DNA from 4 places in the Pantoea sp. SYBGC1 genome. Region 2 is predicted to be linked to each of the others. Evidence: predicted binding sites of a transcription regulator. Region 2 holds the regulator's gene; each other region holds the start of a gene.
What was found. The regulator CRP, encoded in region 2, controls carbon source genes, mostly activating them, when cyclic AMP is high. The targets are predictions, from matches to a motif close to ATGTGANNNNNNTCACAT.
Positions count from the first base shown of each region.

Region 1: the regulator CRP is predicted to act here: its motif matches at 2,241-2,258, upstream of cdd (cytidine deaminase).
Region 3: the regulator CRP is predicted to act here: its motif matches at 5,000-5,017, upstream of AC2CF9_RS02380 (sugar transporter).
Region 4: the regulator CRP is predicted to act here: its motif matches at 2,789-2,806, upstream of rbsD (D-ribose pyranase).

Region 1 covers NZ_JBXUNM010000001.1:1,010,414-1,017,764, forward strand. The annotation lists gene AC2CF9_RS04710 (autotransporter outer membrane beta-barrel domain-containing protein) at 1-974, shown strand, start outside; gene AC2CF9_RS04715 (CidA/LrgA family protein) at 1,115-1,501, shown strand; gene AC2CF9_RS04720 (CidB/LrgB family autolysis modulator) at 1,494-2,186, shown strand; gene cdd (cytidine deaminase) at 2,311-3,207, shown strand; gene AC2CF9_RS04730 (NAD-dependent malic enzyme) at 3,365-5,062, shown strand; gene sanA (outer membrane permeability protein SanA) at 5,194-5,913, shown strand; gene mglC (galactose/methyl galactoside ABC transporter permease MglC) at 5,981-6,991, opposite strand; gene mglA (galactose/methyl galactoside ABC transporter ATP-binding protein MglA) at 7,010-7,351, opposite strand, start outside.
Region 2 covers NZ_JBXUNM010000009.1:19,179-26,529, forward strand. The annotation lists gene AC2CF9_RS14385 (phosphoribulokinase) at 59-928, shown strand; gene AC2CF9_RS14390 (OsmC family protein) at 1,056-1,460, opposite strand; gene crp (cAMP-activated global transcriptional regulator CRP) at 1,751-2,383, shown strand; gene AC2CF9_RS14400 (YccS/YhfK family putative transporter) at 2,444-4,519, shown strand; gene argD (bifunctional acetylornithine/succinyldiaminopimelate transaminase) at 4,520-5,740, opposite strand; gene pabA (aminodeoxychorismate synthase component 2) at 5,828-6,403, opposite strand; gene AC2CF9_RS14415 (putative adenosine monophosphate-protein transferase Fic) at 6,445-7,038, opposite strand; gene AC2CF9_RS14420 (YhfG family protein) at 7,028-7,198, opposite strand; gene ppiA (peptidylprolyl isomerase A) at 7,300-7,351, opposite strand, start outside.
Region 3 covers NZ_JBXUNM010000001.1:508,157-515,507, reverse strand. The annotation lists gene AC2CF9_RS02405 (LysR family transcriptional regulator) at 1-336, opposite strand, end outside; gene AC2CF9_RS02400 (M20 family metallopeptidase) at 482-1,903, shown strand; gene AC2CF9_RS02395 (MFS transporter) at 1,900-3,174, shown strand; gene AC2CF9_RS02390 (YoaK family small membrane protein) at 3,214-3,312, opposite strand; gene AC2CF9_RS02385 (hypothetical protein) at 3,324-3,647, opposite strand; gene AC2CF9_RS02380 (sugar transporter) at 3,765-4,949, opposite strand; gene AC2CF9_RS02375 (hypothetical protein) at 5,192-5,443, opposite strand; gene AC2CF9_RS02370 (MFS transporter) at 5,593-6,816, opposite strand; gene AC2CF9_RS02365 (LysR family transcriptional regulator) at 6,927-7,351, shown strand, end outside.
Region 4 covers NZ_JBXUNM010000006.1:3,101-10,451, reverse strand. The annotation lists gene kup (low affinity potassium transporter Kup) at 1-94, shown strand, start outside; gene qseC (quorum sensing histidine kinase QseC) at 63-1,436, opposite strand; gene qseB (quorum sensing response regulator transcription factor QseB) at 1,433-2,095, opposite strand; gene AC2CF9_RS11735 (YgiW/YdeI family stress tolerance OB fold protein) at 2,274-2,672, shown strand; gene rbsD (D-ribose pyranase) at 2,888-3,307, shown strand; gene rbsA (ribose ABC transporter ATP-binding protein RbsA) at 3,315-4,823, shown strand; gene rbsC (ribose ABC transporter permease) at 4,820-5,791, shown strand; gene rbsB (ribose ABC transporter substrate-binding protein RbsB) at 5,819-6,694, shown strand; gene rbsK (ribokinase) at 6,758-7,351, shown strand, end outside.

The DNA of each region.
Region 1 (7,351 bases), on a different contig from region 2:
GCGGCGGCGGGGAAAGCGTGGCAGTACTACGCCCGGAAGGCGGCGCTTATGCTGCTAACCTCGCCACTGCATCTACGCTGTTCGATACCCGTATGAGCGATCGTCAGGGCACCTGGTACCTCGATCCGCTGACCGGCGAACAGCAGTACACGTCACTCTGGCTGCGCGTCGCCGGCGATCGCAGTCGTCAGCACGCCGGTGACGGCCAGCTGCGCACCCGCGCCAACAGCGTAGTGACCCTGCTCGGCGGCGATATTGCCGCTACTGACGCTGCCCGCGTCGGCCTGATGGCGGGCTATGGCAACAGCAAAAGCAATAGTGCATCCGGGATCACCGGCTACCGCGCCCGCGGCCAGATCAATGGCTATACCACCGGTATATATGGTACCTGGTTTGCCGAAGGGACCGATGAAAAAGGCCTGTGGGCGGACAGCACGCTGCAGTACAGCTGGTTTAACAATCAGGTAGAGGGGGAGGATGAAGCGGGTGAATCTTATCGCTCTAAAGGGTTTAGCGCCTCGCTCTCTTCCGGCTACGTTATTCCGCTGGCGCAGAGCGAGCGCCGTGCTTTCTTTCTGCAGCCGCAGGCGCGCATCGGCTGGTCGGGTATTAAAGCTGATGACCATACCGAGCGCAACGGCACGCTGGTGCAAGGCAGCGGTCAGGATAACGTCAGCAGCAGCCTGGGCGTTAAAGCCTTTATGAAGAGCCATGCTGCACAGGACGATCGCAACGGCCGCCGCTTCAGCCTGTTTACCGAAGCCAACTGGATCCACAACAGTCGTGAATACGCGGTGCGCATGGATGATGTCGTGGTTTCACAACAGGGCAGTCGTAATATTGCCGAAGCGCGCGTAGGCGTGGACGGGGTACTGAGCAATGGTCTCGGCCTGAAAGGCACTGTTGGTCAGCAGGTGGGTGATAACGGCTGGTCTGATACTCAGGCGGCCATCAGCGTCAGCTATCGCTTCTGACAACGGATCCGGGCACCGTTTGCATACCGCTGCGGACCCGGGCTCCTTTTTTTTAGCTTCTGGTTCAGCGCCAGCTTTTGTGACGTCTGGCACGCTAAGCACGTAATGCGTATGATGTAAACCGATAACAGACGCCGGAGATGCCTGACGTGTTAACTGCCTGCTGGCGCTATCTGCGCGCCTTTACGATTATCTATGCCGCGCTCTATGCCGGTATCGCGCTCGCCGCCCTGCTTCCGTTTACTATCCCTGGCAGTATTATCGGTATGCTGCTGCTGTTTTTACTGCTCGGACTGCAGATCCTGCCGGTCCACTGGGTCAAGCCCGGCTGCCAGCTGCTGATCCGCTATATGGCGCTGCTGTTTGTGCCGATAAGCGTTGGCGTTATCAGCTATACCGATGTGCTCTCCGCGCAGTTTGGCCCGATTGTGGTCTCCTGCCTGACCAGTACGCTGATGGTACTGGTGGTAGTGGGGTTCAGCGCTGAACGCCTGCAGCGCCCGCAACCGGAGCAGCCGCATGAGTGACGTCTGGTGGTCCCTGCCGCTGACGCTGGCGGCCTGGTTTGCGGCACGCTGGCTGGCCGCAAAGCTCAAAATCTCGCTGATTAATCCGCTGCTGGTGGCCATGGCGATCATTATCCCGCTGCTGCTGCTGACGCATACGCCTTACACGCGCTATTTTGCCGGCAGCGCTCTGCTGAATCAGCTGCTGCAGCCGGCGGTCGTGGCGCTGGCGCTGCCGCTCTATGAGCAGATGCATCAAATCCGCGCGCGCTGGAAAACGATCATCAGCGTCTGCTTTATTGGCAGCATGACGGCTATGGTTTCTGGTACCGCAATGGCGCTGTGGCTGGGCGCCACACCGGAGATCGCCGCGACGCTGCTGCCTAAGTCGGTCACCACACCGATCGCCATGGCGGTCTCCGCCTCCCTGCACGGCATTCCGGCTATCAGCGCTATCTGCGTGCTGATCGCCGGTGTATTTGGTGCCGTATTCGGGCACATGCTGCTGAACCTGCTGCGCATCCGCAGCAAAGCAGCGCGCGGCCTGGCAATTGGCAACGCGTCACACGCGCTGGGCACGGCGCGCGCAGCGGAACTCGACTATCAGGAAGGGGCGTTCAGTTCGCTGGCGCTGGTGATCTGCGGCATCATCACCTCTTTGCTGGCGCCGTTTATCTTTCCGCTGCTGCTGGCGTGGTTTGGCTGAAACTTTGCGAGAGATCTCGCAAAGTTGAAACAACTCAATGAGCTTACATTGTCATAGCGACATGGATCACATATAACTCAGCAGGCGGCGCACCGCCGCTGATGAGTTAATGAGGCCTGATACCATGCACCCACGATTCTCCTCCGCTTTCTCCGACCTGCCGCTGCCCCTGCAGCAGGCGCTGCAGCCGCTGCTGGACGCGCCCGATTTTCACGGCGTTCTCCGCCCCGATGAGCGGATAGCGCTGCAGCAGGCGACCGGACTGGAAGAGGATCCGCTGGCGCTGGCGCTCCTGCCGCTTGCCGCCTGCTGTGCGGTTGCCCCGCTCTCCCGCTTTAACGTTGGCGCTATCGCACGCGGCGTCAGCGGCCACTGGTATTTTGGGGCGAATATGGAGTTTCGCGGCGCCACAATGCAGCAGACGGTGCACGCTGAGCAGAGCGCGATTACCCACGCCTGGCTGCGCGGTGAAAACGGGCTCGAGGCCATTACGGTTAACTACACGCCGTGCGGCCACTGTCGTCAGTTTATGAATGAGCTGAACAGCGGCACGGCGATCCGCATCAGTCTGCCGGGCCGTGACGTGAACACGCTGGCCCACTACCTGCCCGATGCATTTGGTCCTGCTGACCTCAATATTACCGAACGGCTGATGACGCCGGTTGACCACGCCTTTACCCCTGCCGGCGATGCCCTGCAGCAGGCGGCGATCCGGGCTGCCAGCCAGAGCCATGCGCCTTACAGCTTCAGCTACAGCGGCGTGGCACTGGAGAGCCGCAGCGGCGCCATTTACAGCGGCCGCTATGCAGAGAATGCCGCCTTCAATCCGAGCCTGCCGCCGCTGCAGGCCGCGCTGATCCTGATGAATATGCATCATGAACCGCTGGAAGCTATCCGTCGCGCGGCGCTGGCTGAGTCTGCAGAGGGTACGCTGACGCAGGCGGACGCCACGCGGGCGACGCTGGCCGCGCTCGGCTGCCGCGAGCTGACGATTACTTTAGTTTCAAAAACATCCGTTTAGTGATCCTTTTACCGCTTTTGTGACCTGCTGTTAACAAAAGCTGTACATCTGCCGGAATTTTCATAGGATCGGGCGCCAGACCTTTACAATAATCAGATCTGGCGTGACCTTTTCGTAGCGATACGTCAGCAAACACTGCAACCGGAGCAAACATTGCATGGAACTCGAGTACGAAAGTAAACGCCCGCTCTATATCCCCTATGCGGGTCCGATTCTGCTGGAATTTCCGCTGCTGAATAAAGGCAGCGCCTTCTCTCTGGAAGAGCGAAACGAATTTAATCTTAATGGTCTGCTGCCGGATGCGGTTGAGACCATTGAAGAGCAGGCGGAGCGCGCCTGGCGTCAGTTCCTGGATTTCAAAAACAACAACGACAAGCACGTCTATCTGCGCAATATCCAGGATACCAACGAAACCCTGTTCTACCGCCTGCTGGATAATCATCTGGAAGAGATGATGCCGATTATCTACACCCCGACCGTGGGCGCGGCATGCGAGCACTTCTCTGAAATTTACCGTCGCGCGCGCGGCGTATTCATCTCCTACAACAATCGCGATCGCATCGAAGACATGCTGCAGAACGCCACCAAGCAGAATGTTAAAGTTATTGTGGTTACGGATGGCGAGCGCATTCTGGGTCTGGGCGACCTCGGCATCGGCGGCATGGGTATCCCGATTGGTAAACTGTCGCTCTATACCGCCTGCGGCGGCATCAGTCCGGCTTACACCCTGCCGGTGGTACTGGATGTCGGAACCAATAACCCGCAGCTGCTCAACGACCCGCTCTATATGGGCTGGCGCCATCCGCGCATTACCGGCGAAGAGTATGAGTCGTTTGTGAATGAATTTATTCAGGCGGTGAAACGTCGCTGGCCAAACGTCCTGCTGCAGTTCGAAGATTTTGCGCAGAAGAACGCCATGCCGCTGCTGCAGCGCTATCGCGATGAGATCTGCTGCTTCAATGACGATATTCAGGGCACTGCAGCCGTTACCGTTGGTACCCTGATTGCCGCCAGCCGCGCCGCAGGCAGCCGCCTGTGCGAGCAGAAAGTGGTTTTCCTCGGTGCCGGTTCTGCAGGCTGCGGTATTGCTGAACAGATTATTGCGCAGATGAAATCGGAAGGGCTGAGCGATGATGAAGCGCGTTCGCGCGTCATGATGGTTGACCGCTTTGGTCTGCTTACCGACAAGTTGCCAAACCTGCTCGACTTCCAGAGCAAGCTGGTGCAGAAAAGTGACAACCTGAAAGCCTGGGACGTCACCAGCGACACGATTTCGCTGCTGGATGTGGTGCGCAACGCGCAGCCCGATATTCTGATCGGCGTATCGGGCCAGCCAGGCCTGTTTACCGAAGAGATCATTCGCGAGATGCATAAGCACTGCAAACGCCCTATCGTGATGCCGCTCTCTAACCCGACGTCACGCGTGGAAGCGACGCCGGCGGATATTATCGCCTGGACCGACGGTGCCGCGCTGGTTGCCACCGGCAGCCCGTTCTCACCGGTGACCTGGAAAGGCAAAACCTATCCGATTGCCCAGTGCAATAACTCCTATATCTTTCCGGGCATCGGACTCGGCGTGATTGCCGCGGGCGCAACGCGCGTGACCGATTCCATGCTGATGACCGCCAGCCGCGCGCTGGCTGACTGCTCGCCGCTGGTTAACGACGGCGAAGGTCCGGTCCTGCCGGAGATCAAAGATATTCAGGGCGTCTCCAAACTGATCGCGATGGAAGTGGGCAAAGCGGCGCAGCTGGCTGGCGTTGCCGTGGTAACGTCGGAGGATGTGCTCTCCAAAGCGGTTCACAACAACTTCTGGCTGCCGCAGTATCGTCACTACCGCCGTACCTCTATCTGATCGCCTCAGCGCCGGATTTCGATCCGGCGCTGCTGAAAAAAACATCAGCCAGCCGGGGTGAGCTTGCTTAGCCGCCCCGGCTCAAGTAGCCTTGAAGCACCCTGAATCCTGCCTGTTGAGTTGCCGCGCGCATGCTGAAACGCGTTTTCTTTGCTCTGATCATCATCATCTTAGCGATGGTGGCGACCGCGCTCGGCCTTGATCGCTGGATCAGCTGGAAAACCGCGCCGTTTATCTATGAAGATGTCGCTTCGCTGCCGCATCGCCAGGTTGGCGTGGTACTGGGCACCGCGAAATATTATCGTGCCGGCGTCATTAATCAGTATTACCTCTATCGCATGCAGGGCGCGCTCAACGCCTACAACAGCGGTAAAGTTAACTATCTGCTGCTGAGCGGCGACAACGCCCAGCAGAGCTATAACGAGCCTGCCACCATGCGACGCGATCTGATTAAAGCAGGTGTCGATCCGGCCGATATCGTGCTGGATTATGCCGGTTTTCGCACGCTCGACTCCATTGTGCGCACGCGCAAGGTGTTTGACACCAACGACTTCATTATTATCACCCAGCGCTTTCACTGCGAGCGGGCGCTCTACATTGCGCTGCACCTTGGCATTCAGGCACAGTGCTATGCCGTGCCCTCGCCGAAAAATATGCTGTCGGTGCGCGCACGCGAAGTCGGTGCCCGGCTGGGTGCCATGGCCGATCTCTATCTGATGAAGCGCGAGCCGCGTTTTCTCGGACCGCTGGTGCCGATTCCGGCAGTGCATACGGTGCCGGAAGATGCGCAGAGCTATCCGGCGGTCACGCCTGAACAGCTGCTGGAGCTGGAAGAGAAGCTGCGTAAATAGCCTTTGCTGCGGCCGGCAGCCATAAAAAAAGGCTGCGCCAGCGCAGCCTTTTTCCGTTACCTCAATCTTATTTCTTGCGCGAGTATTTCAGTGAATCCAGCGCCACGGCGAAGATAATGATGCCGCCCTTGATGATGTACTGCCAGTAAGGGTTCACGCCGATGTAAGTCAGACCGTAGTTGATTACGGTAAAGATAATTACCCCGGTTACGACGCCTGCGACCGTACCCACACCGCCGGCGAAGGAGACGCCGCCCACCACGCAGGCCGCAATCGCATCCAGCTCATACATAAAGCCGAGGTTGTTGGTGGCGCTGCCGATACGGCCCGCTTCCAGCAGACCGCCAAACGCATAGAACACCCCTGACAGGGCATAGACCAGAATCAGGTTGAACGGCACGTTAACGCCTGAGACTTTCGCCGCTTCCGGGTTACCGCCAATCGCAAAAATGTTTTTACCGAAGCGGGTTTTGTTCCACAGGATCCAGACAAACACGATAGCGATAATGGCGTAAAAGGTGATAAACGAGAGCTTGAAGTCACCAAAGCGCAGGAAACCCTGGGTAAAGGTGGAGAAGCCTGCGTCGAAGCCGGCAATCGGCGAGGCACCGACAAAATCGTAGTAGAGTGAGTTAATACCATACACGATGATCATTGTACCCAGCGTGGTAATAAACGGCGTTACCTTGAGGTACGCGATGATTACGCCGTTTACCAGGCCAATCACGCCACCGATAATGCACACCACCAGAATAACCAGCGGAATCGGCATGGTTTCCAGATGCGGGAAAACTTTGTTCGCGTTATCCATTGACTGCAGCAGCGTCGCCGCCACTACCGCCGCCAGTCCTACCTGCCGCCCGGCGGAGAGGTCAGTACCCTGAGTCACAATCAGCCCGGCCACGCCCAGCGCGATAATAATACGCACCGACGATTGCGTCAGGATGTTACTCAGGTTCATTAAACTTAAAAACGTCGGATCCTGGAAAATAATAATCGCCAGCAGAACAAACAGGACGACGTAAATACCGCCCTCTTTTAACCAGGTTAGCGCATTCTTTTTAGTAGTCGCTTTCATTTTAAAGCCCTTGCTTCATTAAAGGTGTAATGACGCTAAACGCAGGATTTCATTCTGCGAGGTCGTTTTTGTATCGACAATACCGGCTACCTGACCGTTACTCATGACCAGAATACGATCGGTTATACCCAGCAGCTCTGGCATTTCTGAGGAGATAATAATAATGCCCTTCTCTTTTTTGGCCAGTTCTGAAATCAGCTGATAAATTTCAAATTTAGCCCCCACGTCAATACCGCGCGTGGGTTCATCAAGCATTAATATTTCCGGCTGGGTCAGCAGCCAGCGGCCAATAATGACTTTCTGCTGGTTACCGCCTGAAAGCGAGCCAATCTGCGTATGGTGACCTGGCGTTTTTACCCG
Region 2 (7,351 bases):
ACTGCCAGATAATTCATGGTAACAATGCTCATCGCCCGACCTCACAGGGAGCACCCGTATGTCAGCCAGACACCCCGTTATCGCCGTTACCGGCTCCAGCGGCGCCGGTACCACGACAACCAGCCTTGCGTTCCGTAAAATTTTTCAGCAGCTGGGGCTGCATGCAGCCGAAGTAGAAGGCGACAGTTTTCATCGCTATACCCGGCCGGAAATGGATATGGCGATCCGCAAAGCACGCGATCTGGGCCGTCACATCAGTTATTTTGGTCCGGACGCCAATGACTTTGGCCTGCTGGAGCAGACGTTCCGGCGCTATGGCGAAAGCGGCATCGGAGAGTCGCGCAAATATCTGCACACCTATGACGAGGCCGTGCCGTGGAATCAGGTGCCGGGCACCTTTACGCCCTGGCAGCCGCTGCCGGAGAATACCGATGTGCTGTTTTACGAGGGCCTGCACGGCGGAGTAGTTACGCAGCAGCATAACGTGGCGGAGCATGTTGATCTGCTGGTGGGCGTGGTGCCGATCGTCAATCTTGAGTGGATACAGAAACTGGTACGCGATACCAGCGAACGGGGCCATTCGCGCGAAGCGGTGATGGACTCTGTGGTTCGGTCGATGGAAGATTATATCAACTACATCACGCCGCAGTTTTCGCGCACGCATCTTAACTTTCAGCGTGTACCGACGGTTGATACCTCTAACCCGTTTGCGGCGCGCGAGATCCCCTCACTCGATGAGAGTTTTGTTGTGATCCATTTTCGCGGCCTGGAAGGTATCGCTTTCCCCTATCTGCTGGCGATGATTCAGGGATCGTTTATTTCGCATATGAATACGCTGGTGGTACCGGGCGGCAAAATGGGACTGGCGATGGAGCTGATCATGATGCCACTGGTGCAGCGGCTGATTGAAGGAAAACGGATAGAGTAGAGGCCATATCTGCCAGACTATGTGGCATCGGTCGCCATAAATGGCGACCCTGCAGGGTATAGTGCCATGTTTCACAAATGACAGCACCAGCCATCGTAGGGTGCGCATTTATGCGCACCGGCACCGATTACTGCGCGACCACTTCATAACTGTGGGTGATCTCCACCCCTTTGCCAAGCATGATTGCCACTGAGCAATATTTTTCTGCCGACAGATCAACCGCCCGTGCCACCGCTTTCTCGCTCAGCGCTTTGCCGCTGACGATAAAATGCAGGTTAATCTGTGTAAAAATACGTGGTGCTTCTTCGCGCCGCTCTGAAGTCAGTTTGACCTCACAGTCAGCCACATCATTACGCCCTTTTTGCAGAATCGAAACCACATCGATCGCGCTGCAGCCGCCGGCGGCCATCAGTACCATCTCCATCGGGCTTGGCGCTTTATCGCCTGAATTCCCGTCCATTAATAACTGATGTCCTGATGAGGATTCTCCGAGAAAGGTCAGCCCTTCCACCCATTTCACACGTGCCTGCATTATTCTTTCTCCTGAAGCGGCGTTTTGCGCCAGAGTACGCGTTCATCCGGCAAACAGCAATCGCCCGCCTGCTGAAGCGAGACAACACAAGACAGCCTGCAAAAGCTGTGCTACAAACAGAGCTGAAAATTTCTTCGTCGTGGCTGATGAGGACGGGCAGAATCAAAAGCAGAGCTTACACATCCGCCCGGATAATTTTTATTAACAGGACGCGCTGGACGATTTCATCGCCTGACAGGGAATGAATGCCCCTGTGTTTTGGGCACGATTACAATAGAGGATAATAGCGAATGGTTCTCGGCAAACCGCAAACAGACCCTACACTCGAATGGTTCCTGTCCCATTGCCATATTCACAAATATCCATCCAAAAGCACGCTGATCCATCAGGGTGAAAAAGCAGAAACGCTCTACTACATCGTTAAAGGTTCCGTTGCGGTACTGATTAAAGATGAAGAAGGCAAAGAGATGATCCTCTCCTATCTGAATCAGGGAGATTTCATCGGCGAACTCGGCCTGTTTGAAGAGGGCCAGGAGCGCAGTGCCTGGGTGCGTGCGAAAACAGCCTGTGAAGTTGCTGAAATTTCCTACAAAAAATTTCGTCAGCTGATTCAGGTTAACCCGGATATTTTGATGCGCCTGTCGGCGCAGATGGCACGTCGCCTGCAGGTGACATCAGAAAAGGTGGGTAACCTGGCTTTCCTGGATGTTACCGGCCGCATTGCACAGACGCTGCTTAATCTGGCTAAACAGCCGGATGCCATGACCCACCCCGACGGTATGCAGATTAAAATTACCCGTCAGGAGATTGGTCAGATCGTGGGTTGCTCACGGGAAACCGTTGGTCGCATCCTGAAAATGCTGGAGGATCAGAACCTGATCTCCGCACACGGTAAAACCATCGTCGTTTACGGCACCCGCTAAGCTGTTTCACCCCCCACGGCGTGATGGCACCATCACGCCGTTTCTGTTTGCGATAAGCTGATGTGGCGCCGAATCATCTATCATCCCGAAGTCAATTACGCTCTGCGTCAGACGCTGGTATTGTGCCTGCCTGTCGCGCTGGGATGGCTGTGTGGCGATCTGCAAAAAGGCCTGCTGTTCTCGCTGGTCCCCGCCTGCTGCAATATTGCCGGCCTTGATACGCCGCATAAACGCTTTTTCAAACGCCTGATCGTGGGCGGTACGCTTTTCGCCACCGGCAGTTTTCTGATCCAGTACCTCACCAACGCCGCGGTTCCGCTGCCGCTTATTATGCTGGCGCTGCCGCTGCTGATTGGCGTGACGGGCGAAATCAGTCCGCTGCACGGGCGTCTGCTGCCCGGCACGCTGATTGCAGCGATCTTTACGCTGAGTCTGGTAGGGCGCATGCCGATCTGGGTGCCGCCGCTGCTCTATATCGGCGGCACGTTCTGGTATGGCCTGTTTAACTGGTTCTGGTACTGGCTGTGGAAAGAGCAGCCCATGCGTGAAACGCTGAGCCTGCTCTATCGTGAGCTGGCTGACTACTGCGATGCCAAATATACCCTGCTGACGCAGCTGACCGATCCGGAAAAAGCGCTGCCGCCGCTGCTGGCGCGCCAGCAGAAAGCGGTTGACCTGATCACCACCTGCTATCAGCAGATGCATATGCTTTCTGCCAGCCGCGATAACAGCCATAAGCGGCTGACGCGCGCTTTTCAGGTGGCGCTGGATCTGCAGGAGCATATCGCTGTCAGCCTGCACCAGCCGGAGAAAGTGCAAAAGCTGGTAGAACAGAGTCATGCGGAAGCGGTTATCCGCTGGAATGCAAAAACCATTTCGGCACAGCTCAGGCTGCTGGCCGATGCCATTCTCTATCACCAGCTGCCCGCCCGCTTTCAGATGGAAAAGCCGCTCGGCGCACTGGAAAAAATTGCGCGGCAGCATCCGGATAATCCGGTTGGCCACTTCTGCCTTTATCATTTCAGCCGCATCGCCCGCGTGCTGCGCACCCAGAAACCGCTCTATACGCGCGACCTGATGGCCGATCGCCAGCGGCGCCTGCCGCTGCTGCCCGCCCTGCGCAGCTATCTGTCGTTCAGGTCCGGCGCGCTGCGCAGCGCGGCCCGCTTTGCCGTTATGCTGATGTTTGGCAGCTCGGTTGCGCTGTTTTTTAATATTCCCAAGCCCTACTGGATCCTGATGACCATTATGTTTGTCAGCCAGAACGGCTACAGCGCCACGCGCGTGCGCATTCAGCACCGGGCGCTCGGCACCTTTGCCGGGCTGCTGATTGCCGCCGCATCGCTGCGCTTCGCCGTACCGGAATCGATCGCGTTGCTGTTTATGCTGGCAATCACGCTGGCCAGTTATCTGGTGACGCGCAAATATTATGGCTGGTCGATGATTGGCTTTACCGTGACGGCGGTCTACTCGCTGCAGCTGCTGTCGCTGAATGGCGCTCAGTTCCTGCTGCCGCGGATGATGGATACGCTGATGGGCTGCCTGATCGCCTTCGCCGGTATGATCTGGCTATGGCCGCAGTGGCAAAGTGGCCTGCTGCGCCAGAATGCGCACGATGCGCTGGAGGCGTATCAGGAGGCGCTGCGCATGCTGCTGGGGCCGGAACACGCGCCGGAAAAACTGGCTTACCAGCGGGTAAAGGTTAACCAGGCGCATAACGCGCTGTTTAATGCGCTGAATCAGGCGACCAGCGAGCCCGGTTTTAACGCGCAGTATCTGAAGGATATGCGGCTGTGGGTCACGCACAGTCAGTTCATCGTAGAGCATATTAACGCCATGACTATTCTGGCGCGTGAGCACACTATGCTGACCCCGGCTCTGGCAGAGCGCTATCTGCAGTCGTGCGAAATTGCCCTGCAGCGCTGTCAGCAGCGGCTGATCTACGACGGGCCGGGCAGTGAGAGCAACGTTATGGAGGCGCCGGAAAACCTGCATGAGGGGCCGGTGACGATTGTCGAGCAGCATGTTAAACGCATTCTGCAGCATCTCAGCGTCATGCACACCATCTCCTCTCTGGCGTGGAGCCAGCGACCGCATCATGGCCGCTGGCTGCGGGCTATTCGTCCGAAAGGATAATCAGGCTGCAATAACCCTGCGCAGCGCGGCGGCAAAGCGTGTCATTCCGGCGTCGATCTCCTCCGGAGTGATAACCAGCGACGGTACAAAGCGGATCACGTCGCTGCCGGCGGTCAGGATCATCACGCCTTCTGCCGCTGCCGCATTGAGAATATCGCGGGCTTTACTGGCATGTTCCGGTTTCAGTACCGCGCCCATCAGCAGACCCTTTCCGCGAATTTCGCTAAAGATGTCCAGCTCACTATCCAGCGCCGTCAGCGCGTCGGTAAACTGCTGCCGCCGCGCTTCCACCCCGGCCAGCACCGCCGGCGTGTTAATGATATCCAGCGCGGTTTCTGCAATCGCGCAGGCGAGCGGATTGCCGCCGTAAGTGGTGCCATGTACGCCGGGCGCCATCACGGAAGCGATCTCATGCGTGGTCAGCATCGCGCTCACCGGGAAGCCGCCGCCCAGCGCTTTCGCCGTCGTAAGAATGTCAGGCTGAATCCCGTAGTGCTCATAGCTAAACAGCTTGCCGCTGCGTCCCATGCCGCTCTGCACTTCATCCAGCACCAGCAGCGCGTTATGTTCATCGCACAGCGCGCGCAGCCCCTGCATAAATTCCGGCGTTGCCGGCATCACGCCGCCCTCACCCTGAATCGGCTCAACAACAATCGCGCAGGTATGATCGTCAATCACGGCTTTTACCGCCGCCAGATCGTTGAACGGGACGTGGACGATATCGGCCGGTTTTGGACCGAAGCCGTCAGAATATTTAGGCTGTCCGCCAACGGAGACGGTAAACAGCGTGCGGCCGTGGAAAGCGTTGTGAAACGCGATGATCTTACTTTTGAACGGCGAGTGCTTTTTGCAGGCGTAGTAGCGCGCCAGCTTGAACGCCGCTTCGTTGGCTTCCGCACCGGAATTGCCAAAAAATACGCGGTCGGCGAAGGTGGCGGCAATCAGCTTAGTGGCCAGACGCAGCGCCGGCTCGTTGGTAAAGACATTACTGGTGTGCCACAGCGTTTCGCCCTGGCGCTTCAGCGTCTCAACCAGTGCCGGATGACAGTGACCCAGCGCGGTGACCGCTATACCGCCGGAGAAGTCGATATACTCTTTACCCTGCTGATCCCAGACGCGGCTGCCTTTGCCCTTTACGGGCACAAACTGCGCAGGTGCATAAACAGGCAAAATGACGTTATCAAACGTCTCCCGGGTTACCGCTATGTTTTCCGCTGCCATTGCTGACCTCATCCGGCTGTTGAGTGATCTTAAATGAAATTATAATCACGAAATATGCATAAAAAATCACAGAATGGCAAACGGAAGTTAGCGTTCGAGAAAATTTTTCAGCAGCTGATGGCCCTGCTCGCTGAGCACGCTTTCGGGATGAAACTGTACGCCTTCCAGCGGCAGCGTGCGGTGACGCAAGCCCATGATTTCATCGGGCTGATTATCACGCAGGCTCCAGGCAGTGATCTCAAACGCGTCAGGCAGCGATCCATCCGCCACAATCAGTGAGTGATAGCGCGTCACGGTAAGTGGATTAGCGAGGTTGCGAAACACGCCCTCGCCGGTATGGCGTACCGGCGAGGTTTTCCCGTGCATAACCTGACGCGCACGAACAACCTTTCCGCCAAAGGCCTGAGCGATGGCCTGGTGTCCGAGGCACACCCCCAGCACCGGCAGCCGCCCGGCAAAATAGCGAATGGCATCCAGAGAAATACCCGCCTGGTCGGGCGTACAGGGGCCAGGAGAGATAACCAGATGGCTTAGCGGCAATGCCGCCATCTCAGCCAGCGAGATAGCGTCATTACGCACCACGCGCACCTGCGCGCCCAGCTCGCAGAAATACTGATAGAGGTTCCAGGTAAAAGAGTCGTAGTTATCAAGCAGCAGCAGCATCATGACCTCGGGTCGATCAAACCGCCGCTATTCTACGCACTTTATCGCGCCGGGCTTACCACTTTTGTCAGCTGCGCAGTCAGCGCGGCGAGATCGCCCGCGACGGCTTCGCGAATTGCCTCCTGCCACGGCTCCGGTTCCAGCCGATCCCACTCCAGCAGATAGCCGGCGTGCAGCGCCAGCTGCTCAAAAAAGATGCGCTGAGCGCGTCCGTTGCCCGCCCGGAACGGATGCAGTACATAGAGTTCACAGTAGTAGTGCGCCAGACGGGCCACAAAGGCGTCTGTATCGAGTTCAGCCAGCCCCTGCTCCTCCTCCAGCGCGCTCATCAGCGCATTGCCCTCTTTCTCAATGTATTCGCAGTGGCAGTAAGGGGTCTCGTCGCGCCAGATATCGATAGTGCGGAGTTCGCCCGCCCAGCTGTAGAGATCCTGAAACAGCGTGCGATGAATATGACGTAAACGCGGCAGGCCCAGTGTACGCGGCCCTGGATCCAGCGTCGCCAGCCGCGCGGCACTGAACGCCAGCTCCGCTTTGCGCAGCTGTGCGGCATCATGAATTTCCAGCCGGTTTTTCAGCACATCGTCGTTGTGCCACAGGTAGGGATCGCGTACCGCCAGTGAATTATCCGCCATACTGCCTCCTCAGCGAAGTGAGCCGATCTTCTGCCTGCTCAGCGGTGACTGCAGGCTCGGTCAGGGTATAACCAGACAGCCTGCAGCTGGCCTGATAGCTGGCAGCACGACGCTGCAGCCACAAAGTGGCTTTCTGTTTTTCAGTGAGTTTTTGCGGCATAGCGCCTCCGGCTGACAAGATTTGCCCTAAGTATAAGAGCAAATTCTGGCTTTGCCGGAGCGCGGTCAGCGACGTCACGCTACAGGTGACGCGGAAACAGATTAAGGCAGGATTTTCGCGGAGGTAATAACAACCGGTTTTGCCGGGACATTC
Region 3 (7,351 bases), on a different contig from region 2:
AGCGGCGATCAGCGCTGGCAGCAGGCTGAACGCCAGACCATCGGTGCACGCCACGCGGATCAGCGTGCGGCGCATCGCACGTAATCCGTTGATTTCCGCCAGTGCATACGCCATATCGAGCTGCGTTTTTCGCGCGTGATGCGCAAAGATTTCCCCCGCCTCCGTCAGCACCATCCCGCGCGCGTGGCGCTGAAACAGCGGCGTGCCAACCTGCGTCTCCAGCCGCTGTATCTGACGACTGATAGCGGAAACGGCCACGTAGAGCTGCGCGCTGGCCGCGCTGAGCGAACCTTCCCGGGCAACTACCAGAAAATAGCGAAGTTCAGTGCTTAACATCGACGTGCCTCATGATAGTGCATGCCTCAGAAACGGGCAGGGAAGCTTTGCTGTAAAAGCAAAGCATACTCGATAAATTGATCATTGTGGCAAAGCAGTGATTTCGTAACTATGTCAGCACAATAACGCAAAAAGAGATGCAAACATGACACGAGATCGGGCGATATCAGCCGCGCTGCGCTACTTCGACAGCGGTGAGTTTCAGCAGCTGCTGGCGAGACGCGTGGCGCTGCGCACGGAGAGTCAGCGGCCGGATCGTGCGCCGCAGCTGGCGCATTACCTGCGCGAGGAGATTGGCCCGCAGCTGAGCGCGCTCGGTTTTGAGCTGCACTTTATTGCCAACCCGCTGGCGGATAAGCCGCCGTTCCTGGTTGCCATCCGTATGGAGGCGGCGACGCTGCCCACGCTGCTGAGCTATGGTCACGGCGATGTGGTCTTTGGTGACGATGAAAACTGGCGCGCCGATCTGGATCCGTGGCAGCTGACGGCAGAGGGCGATCGCTGGTATGCGCGCGGCAGCGCGGATAATAAAGGCCAGCACTGCATTAATCTGGCGGCGCTGGAGCAGGTCTGGCACGCGCGGGGCGGCCGGCTCGGCTTTAACTGCAAGCTGCTGTTTGAAATGGGTGAGGAGATCAGCTCGCCGGGCTTGGCGGAACTCTGCCGGGAACAGGCGGCGCTGCTGAAAGCGGATCTCTTTATCGCGTCAGACGGACCGCGCGTCAGCGCCCCCCGTCCGACGCTGTTTCTCGGCTCACGCGGCGCGGTGAATTTTCGTCTTACCATCAACGCGCGCGACAACGCCTGTCACTCCGGTAACTGGGGCGGCCTGTTGAGTAATCCCGGTACCCGGCTGGCCCATGCCATCGCAGCCCTGATAAGCGCCCGCGGTGAGCTACAGGTCACCGCGCTGAAGCCTGATTCGCTGACACCAGAAGTGCGTGCGATCCTGAGCAGCATCCGTGTGGGCGGCATGCCGGGCGATCCTGCGCTTGCCTGCGACTGGGGGGAGCCGGGGCTGACGCCTGCCGAGCGCCTTTATGGCTGGAACACGCTGGAAGTGCTGACCTTTACCACCGGTAACCCGGCTCGCCCGATGAATGCTATCCCCGCCAGCGCCACGGCGGTATGTCAGCTGCGCTTCGTAGTGGGAACCGACTGGCAGCGGCTGGGCGAGCACGTCGCCGCTCACCTTGCCGCCGCAGGCTTTACCGACGTTGAGGTTGAGGTGCTGCACGGATCGCCGGCGACGCGTTTTGATCCGACCGATCCGCTGGTGGAGTGGGTCATGCATACCATGACGGCGCTGTGTGAGCAGCCTCCGGCGCTGCTGCCGAACCTGGGCGGATCGCTGCCAAATGATGTGTTTGCGGACATTCTGGGATTACCGACGCTCTGGGTGCCGCACTCCTATCCGGCCTGCGGGCAGCATGGCGTCAATGAGCATCTGCTGACGCCGGTGGCGCGCGAAGGGCTGCAGATCATGACCGCGCTGCTGTGGGATCTGGGCGAGCGGGGTGACGCGCTTATTGCACAGCATCGTGCCAGAGCAGGAGGTGCACAATGAGCAGCCTGAACCCGACCGTCACGCTCGCGGGGAGTAAACCTTCGCTGCATAAAACGCTGTTTGCCACCTGCATCGGCAACGCCCTGGAGTGGTTTGATATTGCGGTATATGGCTTTTTTGCCAGCTATATTGCCCACGCGTTTTTCCCGGTCAGCGATCCGGCAGTCTCGCTGCTGCTGACCTTTGGCAGTTTTGGCGTCTCGTTTCTGATCCGCCCGCTGGGGGCAATCGTGCTGGGTAACTACGCCGATCGCCACGGACGCAAGCGGGCGCTGCTGCTCTCAATCAATCTGATGATGCTGGGCGGGGCGATCATCACTTTTATGCCGGGCTATGCGCACATCGGGCTGCTGGCGCCGCTGCTGATTCTGGTGGCGCGGCTGATTCAGGGATTTTCAGCCGGCGGCGAGTTTGGCAGCTCGACGGCCTTTCTGGTGGAGCACTATCCCGAGCGCAAAGCCTTTATCGCCAGCTGGCAGTTCGCGACCCAGGGAGCCAGTACGCTGATGGCCTCTGCGTTTGGACTGGGGCTGACGCAGCTGCTGAGCGAAAGTGAAATGCAGGCGTGGGGCTGGCGCATTCCGTTTGCCTTTGGGCTGCTGATTGGTCCGCTGGGTCTCTATATCCGCCGCCATGTGCACGAACCCGCAAGCTTTGCCGACCGCCCGCCGGAGCCCGCGCCGCTGAAGCGCCTGTTCGGGCGCCAGAAGCAGCTGATGCTGCTGGCGATTGGCCTGATGGTGATCTCGACGGCGGTTAACTACATGCTGAACTATGTGCCAACCTGGGCGACCAAAAATCTGCACCTTTCAGGCAGCGCGGCCTTTACCGCTACGCTGCTGGGCGGGGTGATCCTGACGCTGGTGACGCCGCTGATGGGCCTGTGGGCGGAGCGCGTTGGCCGCGCACCGCTGATGTGGGGATCGCTGATACTGTTAATGGTTACCATCTGGCCGGCGTTCCGGCTGTTAGCGAACCATACCACGCCGGTGACGCTGATTCTGCTGGTCTGCTGGATGGCGCTGCTGAAGTCGGTCTACTTCTCCGTGGTGCCATCAGTGATGGCCGATCTCTTTCCGATGGGCACGCGCGCCAGCGGCATGGCGATCAGCTATAACGTCGCCGTTACCCTCTTTGGCGGCTTCGCGCCCCTGATTTGCACGCTGCTGATTAGCTGGACGGGAAGCAGCCTGGCACCGGGCTATTATCTGATGGCGATGTCGCTGCTGAGCGGTGCGGCGTTGCTCTTTAGCCAGAAGCATATCCGTTAAGGCGCTGACGCCGGCTGCTGCAGCCGCAGCGGTGCCGCTTTACGACCCCGGCACCGCTGCGCCGCTGGCGATGAACCAGGCCAGAAACGTTACGCCGGCAACAATAATGGCAATGGGAAACAGCAAACCAATCTTCATAGCAATCCTTATTAAGCGAGCCTGAGCAGCGCGCGATGCGTTTTCATCATGCTGAACAGTTCAAACTGCGTGGCATCCGCGATCTGCCGCAGGCGATCGCCTTTATGGTAGTCGATGTGCTGAATCTGCCCGAGCTGACGCCACACCACAATAGCGGAGGCGAGCAGCGCACAGTTCTCTTCGCTCTGCAGGCACTCAACCGTTGCGTAGCGGGTTTCATCCAGCGTATTGATAAAAACGCTCAGCGCAGCGGCTGGCACAATCGCCCGGATATCCTCAAGCATGACGTGGCTGACGGCGCGCGACAGAATCAGCGTTACTCGTTTACTGTTCATAACGGTCCCTGCGGAGAGAGTCTGTGCGATTATAAAGGGCAAAACGGAGAGGATGCGAGGCGTAATACAAAAAGCGGGATCCGGCAGCGTGCATCCCTGCAGCTGCCGGTCGGTCAGTCAGCCATTAGAGCGTAACTGCGGATAGCGGCGGAAAATCGCCACGCACCAGAACAGCGAGAAAAGCCCTATCAGCGCCCCGACGTTGCCCACGTCTGAGAGCTGCAGATGCTGGCTGACCTGGCTGCCGAGCAGTGCGCCCGCTCCGATACCGATATTATAAATACCGGAGAAGAGCGACATCGCCACATCGGTGGCATCCGGAGCCAGTGACAGCACGCGAACCTGCATCGCCAGGCCAATCATCATCATCGCCATGCCCCAGATAATACAGAGGGTGATAATGGCGGTCGGGCGCACCGCTGCAAAAATCAGCAGTCCCATACAGAGCGTAATCAGCGCAATAGCAGCGATTAACAGCGCAGACGGGAAACGGTTACCCAGCGTACTGAACAGAATGCTGCCGAGAATGCCCGCAGAGCCGAACAGTAGCAGCAGCAGGGTGGTAAAATTGGCATCCGCGTTCGCCACCACCTGCATAAAGGGCTCAATATAGCTATAAGCGGTGTAGTGCGCCGTGACCACCAGCGTCACCAGCAGATACATCGTCACCAGCGCCGGACGGCGGAACAGCATCGGCACGCTGCTGAGTGAGCCGGTATGCTCGCTTGGCAGACGCGGTAATACGCGCACCAGCAGGATCATCAGCACCAGCGCCGAGAGGCCAATCATACCAAACGTGGTGCGCCAGCCGAGATACTGCCCGATTACGCGCCCGATAGGCACCCCCAGAACCATGGCCAGTGCGGTTCCGGTGGCAAGCATACTCAGCGCCTGCGTTTTCTTACCCGCCGGTGCCACGCGAATAGCCAGCGAGGCAGTAATCGACCAGAACACGGCGTGTGAGAGTGCAATCCCGATACGCGACACCACCAGTGAGCGGAAGTCCCAGGCAAACGCTGAGAGCACGTGGCTGCCGGTAAAGAGAATAAACAGCACCGCCAGCAGCAGACGCCGCTCAACGTTGCGCGTCAGCAGCATCAGCGGCAGCGACAGCAGCGCCACCACCCAGGCATAAATAGTGAGCATGATCCCCACATCTGCCGTTTTCATCGTAAAGCTTGCTGCAATATCAGAAAGCAGGCCGACCGGGACAAATTCAGTGGTATTAAAGACAAACGCCGCAATGGCCAGCAGGACAACGCGTAGCCAGGCTGTTTTACGGGAAACGGTAGAAGTTTGCATGAAATTCAAATTAGTCAGACAGCAGGTTAACGGGAGCAGAGACGCCTCAAAGGTGATCTGCGTCACAAATTACCTCTATTGTGGCTGATGAACCGGCAGATGGAAACCTGCTAAGAGTTTTTTATTCCTCTGTTTATTACCGGCATCAGCTGCTGTCTGGGAAAAGCGCGGGATTCAGGGCTGACAGAGTGGCGACCTGACCCTTTTTATAATAGTGTGACTTCAGACCAGGATTATCAGAGTCACACCATATGTTTCAGGGCCACGCTATTGCAGGGGGTCAGGTTTTTTTTTACGCCCACCGGGCAGCAGTGCTCACAGCCCATAGCGCCCGGATAGAATTTACGCGCCTGCTGGATCGCCGCGTTCGCAGCATAAAAGGTGCCAAGAAAGCGTCGTGCCGCGTCGGCAGGCAGGAACGGGCAGCCTTTAGCGTGCACCACATGATTATTGTTATACCCGGCATGTTTATCAACATAGTAAAAAAGCGCCATTAACCACCTCATTGCTGAAAAAAAAAACGTCTGACTATTATTGGAATAGAAAAGATTATAACGATGAATTGCAGTTTTGTTTCAGGTGGACCTGGGGAAAGGTGGCGAAAGCGGAGCGTCGGGGCGCTCCGCCTGGCTAAAAGCGCGGGTCAGAGGCGGCGGCGCAGCAGCAGAAAACCGGTGAGCAGTGCCAGCAGCAGCAGCAGCGTAATAAACAACGTGACGCCCGGCCAGCCGTAACTATGCCAGAACAGGCCGCCCGCCGTACCGGCCAGGCTGGATCCGGCATAGTAGCTGAAGAGATAGAGCGAAGAGGCCTGGCCCCGGGCGCGCCGGGCGCGCGTTCCCACCCAGCCGCTGGCAACGGCATGGGCGGCAAAAAAACCGGCGGTAAAGAGCAGCATGCCGGGAACGATCAGCCACAGGGTGGTGGCCAGCGTCAGCAGCAGTCCGGCCAGCATAATAGCGATAGCGCTCAGCATCACCGGCGCGCGCCCAAAGCGGCCGGTCAGGGCACCCGCTTTTGGCGAACTCCATGAGCCGGTAAGATAGACCAGCGACAGTAATCCTACTGTCGCCTGGCTGAGCGTCCACGGCGCACTCATCAGCCTATAGCCAATATAGTTAAACAGGGTGACAAACGCGCCCATCAGCAGAAAGGCTTCGGCAAACAGCAGCGGCAGCCCGCTATCGCGCCAGTGCAGGCGGAAGTTGATCAGCAGATGGCGCGGGCGGAGCGAGGCGGGGCGGAAGTGACGCGAGGCGGGCAGGATTTTCCAGAACATCAGCGCCGCCGCCAGCGAGCAGCAGCCGGTGACGCCAATGGCGATGCGCCAGGAAAAGAGATCGGTGATCACCCCGGTGAGCAGACGGCCGCTCATGCCGCCAATAGAGTTACCGCTGATATAGAGTCCCATCGAAAAAGCCACCACCCGGGGATGCATCTCTTCGCTCAGATAGGTCATGCCGACGGCGGCCACGCCGCTGAGCGACAGGCCGATCAGCGCACGCATTAGCAGAATGGCGTGCCAGCTCTGCATCATCGCCGACAGCAGCGTACACAGCGCCCCCAGCATCAGCGCCGTTACCATCACCGGTTTACGGCCAATAGCGTCAGAAAGCGGACCGGTAACCAGCAGCCCCAGCGCCATCAATCCGGTAGAGAGCGAGAGCGAGATGCTGCTTTGCGCCGGCGTAATGCCAAACTGCTGCGACAGCACCGGCAGAATAGGCTGAACGCAGTAGAGCAGAGCAAAAGTGGCAAGGCCGGCAGAAAACAGCGCCAGCGTCACCGGCAGGAACTGCGGTGAGCCGCGCCCGATGCGGGACGGGGTGGCGTCAGCAGTGACGTCGATAGGGTTGCGCCATATCAGCGAGGTAAGGCGGCTCACAGGATATCCTTAATGAGAGAGAGTGACTTACTGTAGAAAGGCGTTAATGAGATGTACAATATATTAATCATCTCAACTGATATGTTAAAAATATGGCTATCGAGTTGCGTCACCTGCGCTATTTCATTGCTGTCGCTGAGGAGCTGCATTTTGGCCGCGCGGCGCGGCGCCTCAATATTTCTCAGCCGCCGCTCAGCCAGCAGATCCAGCAGCTGGAGCAGAGCATTCAGGCCCGGCTGCTGGTGCGTACCAATCGCAGCGTACAGCTGACGCCGGCCGGTGCCGCTTTTCTGCAGGATGCGCGCGCTATTCTGCTGCAGGTAAGCCAGAGCGCTGAGCGGGCGGCACGCATTCATCAGGGGCAGCAGGGCGAACTGCGCATCGGTTTTACCTCATCAGCCCCGTTTACCGGACTGGTTTCCGATGCGCTGTTTCGTTTTCGCCAGCGCTGGCCGGAAGTGCATATTCATATGCAGGAGCACAACACCCGCCAGCAGCTGACGCCACTGCTTGATGG
Region 4 (7,351 bases), on a different contig from region 2:
CCTGACGCTGCAGCGTAATGCGCTGCGCGCGCCGGATCAGTTTGAAATCCCGCCTAACCGTGTTATCGAGCTGGGTACGCAGGTCGAGATTTAGCGCCGCTGCGTTGCCGGATTAGCGTGATGCGCAGCCCCTGCGGCACGGCGTGACTGAAGTGCAGCTGCAGGTCGTGCAGCTGCGCAATATTTTTCACAATCGACAGCCCCAGGCCGCTGCCGCTCTGGACCTGGCCGGGCGGGCGCCAGAAGCGTTCGCCGAGCCGCGCCAGCTGCTCGTCCGATACGCCCGCACCATTATCTTCAACCACTATGCTGTCCGTCTCCAGCCGCAGCGCTATCCGGCTCTGTGCCGGCGCATAGCGCAGCGCATTATCCAGCAGATTACGTATCATCAGGCCCAGCAGCAGCGGATGACCGTTCATCACCGGCGCGGCATCGCTGGTCAGTGTGATTTCTGTCTGCTGCGCTGCGGCCTGCGGCAGATGTTCAGCGACCAGCGCCTGCAGCAGCGGGAGCAGCGCGACCGGCTGAAACTCACTGCGCAGATCGTCCGCTTCAACGCGCGACAGCGTCAGCAGCTGATCCACCAGCCGGGTCGCACGGATGATACCGCTATCGAGCTGCTGCAGCGCCCGCCGTCGCACCTGCTCATCATCTTCGGCCAGCTGGATCACCTCACTTTGCACGCGCAGGGCAGCCAGCGGGCTGCGCAGTTCATGGGCGGCATCGGAGGTGAAGCGACGCTCGCGCTGTACCAGCTGCGCCGTGCGTCCGAAGAGATCGTTGAGCGCCGTTACCAGCGGCTGTACCTCACGCGGCAGATGCGTAACCGGCAGCGTGGTCGCGTCATCCGGCGCACGCTGCTGCAGCCGGTGCGCCAGCTGCTTCAGCGGCCGCAGTTCATACCACACCAGCAAGAGCAGCAGCAGCAGCATAAACGGCATCGCGACAAGCCACGGCAGCAGGGTGGCGGACGCCAGATCGCGCGTCATATCATCCCGGTACTCCTGCTCCTGCCCCACTACCACGCGATACTGTTTATCAGGTGACGTCAGCCAGAGCAGACGCCAGCGCTCATCGTCGTCACGCAGCTGCCCGTCGCGAAAGCCGTCGCGTCGCGTATCAAACGATAACCCGCGCCCGTTCTCGCCGTCGCTGAGCAGCGGCGTACCGTCGGTGCGGAACACCGCAAATGCCAGGGCGTCATCATCCTGATCGCCGCGGTGATGGCGTAAAAGGGTTTTGGTTCGGGGTAATACAGCCTGATGCAGGCTGGTGGGATCGAGCGCCAGCAGCCGTTTGGCAAACAGCATCTGCTGGGTATCAAACAGTTCATTAACCGTGTCGCGCGTCTGCTGCCACGCGCTCCAGCCGGCGCTGGCTCCGCACAGCAGGATCAGGAGCACAAAACCTGTTGCCAGGCGTACAAACAGGCTCATTCTGCCGCTCCCAGCGTATAGCCAATACCGTGCACGGTGCGGATAAACTGACTGCCCAGCTTTTTGCGCAGATGATGAATATGTACCTCAACCGCGTTGCTGGAGACATCGTCGTCCCAGCTGTAGAGCTTCTCTTCAAGCTGGCTGCGCGTCAGCACCTGCGCCGGATGACGCAGAAACAGCTCCAGCAGCGCCAGTTCCCGGCTTTTTAATTCAAGCGGTTCGCCATTCAGCAGGACGCTGTGGCTGGCTGGCTGCATCACAACATTGCCGTGCCGCAGCTCCGGCTGCAGCTGACCATGCCGGCGACGGATCAGCGCCTGCAGGCGCGCAGCCACTTCGGTAAGGGCGAACGGTTTGCAGAGATAGTCATCGGCGCCCAGCTGTAAACCCTGTACGCGCTGGTCGAGCGCGTCGCGTGCGGTCAGGATCAGCACCGGAATATCCGCGCCTGCAGCGCGCCACTGGCGCAGGATCTCCAGCCCGTCGCGTTCCGGCAGCGACAGATCCAGCACCACCGCATCCCAGGGCGCCGCGCCCAGCGCCTGATAGCCCGCTTCGCCGGATATAAACCAGTCGACGCTGAATCCCAGTTTCGTCAGGCCAGCCTTTAGCCCGTCACCAATCAGCGTGTCATCTTCGATCAACAAAATGCGCATTGTGCTCTCCCCCGGCTACAGGCGAGTTATACGAAGCCAGCCGGGCCTTGTACAGCGCAGCAGCGCAATTTTCAGCTATTTTTCATGCAACGGCAAAAAACAGCGCTCCTTAAGATCCTGTTAAGAACTCTCTGGTCTACTGCTGATATTCCACCTGTTCACAGAAATGAGGTAACTAATGAAAACACGTATCGCGTTACTGACCCTGATTGCCCTGGCCACCGCACCGGTACTTGCTGCGCCGCAGGGCGGCTTTATGGATCCCGCTGCGCCAGCCGCACAAAGTAACAAAGCGGGCGGTTTTAAAGCGGGCGAAGCCAGCGTCGTGACGGTAAAACAGGCTGAAGAGATGAAAGATGACAGCTGGATCACCGTGCGCGGGACGCTGGAAAAGCAGACTGGCGATGAAGATTATCTGTTCCGCGACAGCAGCGGCACGATGAAAGTGGAAATTGACCACAAGCGCTGGAACGGCGTGACCATTACGCCAAAAGATCGCGTCGAACTGACGGGCGAGCTGGATAAAGATTTTAACGCCACTGAGCTTGACGTAAAACAGGTTCGCAAGCTGCCATAACTCTGCTGTGAAGCCACTGCCTGAGTGGCTTCATTCATTCTGGTGGGGGCCATATCATTATGCTCTCCGCCACTCAGCACTCCCTTACCCAAATTTTCCCGGCTGACAGCGAAACGTTTCGATGACGATCACACTTCCGTGATGGTGTCATTGCGTTACTATGCTGCTTTTATACACTGCTCCATAGCGAAACGTTTCGCTGTGGAGTGGATGAAATGAAAAAAGGTCGCCTGTTACACGCTGAACTCTCTCATGTGATTGCCCGCCTCGGGCATACCGATACGCTGACTATTGCGGACGCGGGTCTGCCTGTTCCGCACGGCCCTCTGCGTATTGACCTGGCGTTAACGCCCGGTACGCCCCGATTTTTACAGGTTGTGGAGGTAGTTACACAGGAGATGCAGGTAGAAAGCGCCCTGATTGCGGAGGAGATAAAAGAACACAATCCGCAGCTTCACAGCCAGCTGCTCGCCGTGCTCGAAGCGTTGCAACAGCACCAGGGGAATAGCATCACCGTCCGTTACATCAGTCATGAACAGTTCAAACAACAGACGCAGCGCAGTCAGGCGGTCATTCGCAGCGGAGAGTGTTCTCCGTATGCGAATGTCATCCTGAGCGCCGGCGTCACCTTCTGAGGCCGCTATGCAACCATTACTGCAACTTAAGGGAATCGAAAAGTCGTTTCCTGGCGTAAAGGCGCTGAATGGTGCCTCGCTGGCGGTCTATCCGGGGCGTGTTATGGCGCTGGTGGGCGAAAACGGGGCCGGTAAATCCACCATGATGAAGGTGCTGACCGGCATCTATACCATGGACGCCGGCTCGCTGCAGTGGCTGGGCGAACCTGTGGCCTTCTCCGGCCCTAAAGCGTCGCAGGAGGCAGGCATCGGCATTATTCATCAGGAACTTAATCTGATCCCGCAGCTGAGCGTGGCGGAGAATATTTTCCTCGGCCGGGAGTTTGTAAACCGGTTTGGTCGTATTGACTGGAAAAAGATGCATCGCGAGGCAGAGGCGCTGCTTAAGCGCCTCAACCTGCGTTTCAGCAGCCACAAACTGGTGGGCGATCTCTCAATTGGCGACCAGCAGATGGTAGAGATTGCCAAAGTACTCAGTTTTGAATCGCGCGTCATCATCATGGATGAGCCGACGGATGCGCTAACGGATACCGAAACGCTGTCGCTGTTTCACGTTATCAATGAACTGAAAGCGCAGGGGTGCGGCATCGTCTATATCTCGCACCGTATGAAAGAAATTTTTGAGATCTGCGATGACGTAACCGTCTTCCGTGACGGGCAGTTTATTGCCGAACGCGCCGTCAGCGATCTGAGCGAAGAGCAGCTGATTGAGATGATGGTGGGACGCAAGCTGGAAGATCAGTATCCCCATCTCGATCAATCGCCCGGTGAAATCCGCCTGCAGGTTGAAAAGCTCTGTGGCTCAGGTGTGGAGGATGTCAGCTTTACCCTGCGCAAAGGCGAAATTCTGGGGATTTCAGGGCTGATGGGAGCCGGGCGAACTGAACTGATGAAAGTGCTGTATGGCGCCCTGCCGCGTCGCAGCGGCAGCGTCACGCTCAATGGCCGTACTGTGACCGTACGTTCGCCGCAGGAGGGGCTCGCCAGCGGTATCGTGTATATCTCTGAAGATCGTAAGCGCGACGGACTGGTGCTCGGAATGTCGGTAAAAGAGAACATGTCGCTGACGGCGCTGCGCTATTTCAGCCACGCCGGCGGTAACCTGAAACATGCGGAAGAGCAGCTGGCGGTAGGCGATTTTATCCGCCTGTTCAATGTAAAGACGCCCTCAATGATGCAGCCAATTGGCCTGCTCTCCGGCGGTAATCAGCAAAAGGTGGCGATTGCCCGCGGCCTGATGACCCGTCCGGACGTGCTGATCCTGGATGAACCCACGCGCGGTGTCGATGTGGGTGCCAAAAAAGAGATTTATCAGTTAATTAATCAGTTCAAAGCGGAAGGGCTGAGCATCATCCTGGTGTCATCGGAAATGCCGGAAGTACTGGGCATGAGCGATCGCATTCTGGTGATGCATGAAGGCCATATCAGTGGCGAATTTTCCCGCGAGCAGGCTACCCAGGAATCCCTGATGGCGGCGGCGGTCGGTAAGCAACACAGCGAGGATTTAGTCGTATGAGTACCCACACCCTACCTGCCAGCCGCCGCTGGTTCAGCAAAAGCTGGCTGCTGGAGCAGAAGTCACTGATTGCGCTGATTGTGCTGATCGCCGTGGTCGCCAGCCAGAGCCCGAACTTCTTTACGCTGGCCAACATGTTCAACATTCTGCAGCAGACCTCGGTCAACGCCATTATGGCGGTGGGGATGACGCTGGTGATCCTGACGTCAGGCATCGACCTGTCGGTGGGATCGCTGCTGGCGCTTACCGGTGCGGTTGCCGCGTCTATTGTCGGCATTGAGGTCAATGCGCTGGTTGCCGTTGCCGCTTCCCTGGCGCTGGGCGCGTTTATTGGCGGGATCACCGGCGTGATAGTTGCGCGCGGCAGGGTGCAGGCGTTTATCGCCACGCTGGTAATGATGCTGCTGCTGCGCGGCGTCACGATGGTTTACACCGACGGGAGTCCGGTGAATACCGGCTTCAGTGAAAATGCCGATCTGTTTGGCTGGTTCGGTATCGGTCGTCCGCTGGGGATCCCGACGCCGGTATGGTTGATGGCGCTGGTGTTTGCGCTGGCGTGGTACATGCTGCACCACACCCGTCTGGGCCGCTATATCTATGCGCTGGGCGGTAATGAGGCCGCTACCCGGCTGTCAGGCATCAGCGTTAACCGCGTCAAAATTACCGTTTATGCACTGAGCGGCCTGCTGGCGGCGCTGGCGGGCACGATTGAAGTCGCCCGCCTCTCATCAGCACAGCCTACGGCTGGCACCGGTTATGAGCTGGATGCGATTGCTGCGGTGGTACTGGGCGGCACCAGCCTGGCAGGTGGTAAAGGCCGTATTATGGGTACGCTGATTGGCGCGCTGATTCTGGGCTTCCTGAATAATGGCCTGAACCTGATGGGCGTATCTTCCTACTACCAGATGATTGTTAAAGCCGTCGTGATTTTACTGGCGGTGCTGGTAGATAACAAAAGCAGTAAATAACTCTGACCCTCACACAGGATCCTGTAAATGAAAAAATTAACTGCACTGGCCGTCATTCTTGGCGCCACCCTGAGTGCCGGCGCGATGGCTAAGGATACGATTGCGCTGGTGGTTTCTACCCTCAATAACCCCTTCTTTGTCTCGCTTAAAGATGGCGCTCAGAAAGAAGCGGACAAGCTTGGCTACAACCTGGTGGTGCTGGACTCCCAGAACAACCCGGCAAAAGAGCTGGCTAACGTGCAGGATCTGACCGTTCGCGGCACTAAGCTGCTGCTGATCAATCCGACAGATTCCGACGCTGTTGGCAACGCCGTAAAAATGGCTAACCAGGCAAATATCCCGGTGATCACGCTGGACCGTATGGCAGCACAGGGCAAGGTAGTGAGCCACGTCGCCTCTGACAACCGCTTTGGCGGTAAAATGGCGGGTGATTTTATTGCGAAAAAAGTGGGTGACGGCGCAAAAATCATTGAGCTGCAGGGCATCGCCGGCACATCAGCCGCGCGCGAGCGCGGTGAAGGCTTTAAACAGGCCGCTGACGCACACAAATTTGCTATTCTTGCCAGCCAGCCGGCTGACTTCGATCGTACTAAAGGGCTGAACGTGATGCAGAACCTGCTGCAGGCGCATCCGGATGTGCAGGCGGTCTTTGCACAAAACGATGAGATGGCGCTGGGTGCGCTGCGTGCGCTGCAGACGGCCGGTAAAACCGATGTGCTGGTGGTCGGATTTGATGGTACGGCTGACGGTGTGAAAGCGGTAGAGTCCGGTAAACTGACCGCAACCGTGGCGCAGATGCCGGACAAGATTGGTATGATTGGCGTGGATACCGCAGACAAAGTGCTGAAAGGTGAAAAAGTGCAGGCGATCAACCCGGTTGACCTGAAACTCGTCACTAAATAAAACCAAAGAAAAGCGTGGCCTCGCGTCACCCTCAGGGTGACGCAACTTCCTGGATCTCTCCCTATGAGTAAATGCGCAAAACTGGCGGTAATGGGCAGCATCAACGCCGATCATATCCTGAACCTGAGTCACTTCCCGCGCCCCGGTGAAACCGTTATCGGTAAGGCGTATCAGATTGCGTTTGGCGGTAAAGGCGCTAATCAGGCGGTGGCAGCCGGACGCGCGGGTGCTGACATCGCTTTTATCGCCTGTGTAGGCGGCGATGACACGGGCGAACGCATCTGTGAGCAGCTGCAGCGCGACAATGTTGATATCGCGCCGGTTGAAGCCATCCCGTCAGAGGCAACCGGCGTGGCGATGATCTTCGTCAACGGTGAAGGTGAAAACAACATCGGCATTTATGCCGGCGCAAACGCCGCGCTGACGCCAGACTATGTGCAGCGTCATCAGCAGGTGATCGCTGACGCTGAGGCGCTGCTGATGCAGCTGGAATCCCCGCTGGAAAGCGTGCTGACGGCAGCGCAGCTTGCGCGACAGCACGGCACGCAGGTGATCCTCAATCCGGCGCCTGCGACGAGGCTGACAGATGAACTGCTGGCACAGATTGACATTATTACGCCTAACGAAACCGAAGCGGAGATCCTGACCGGGATTGCC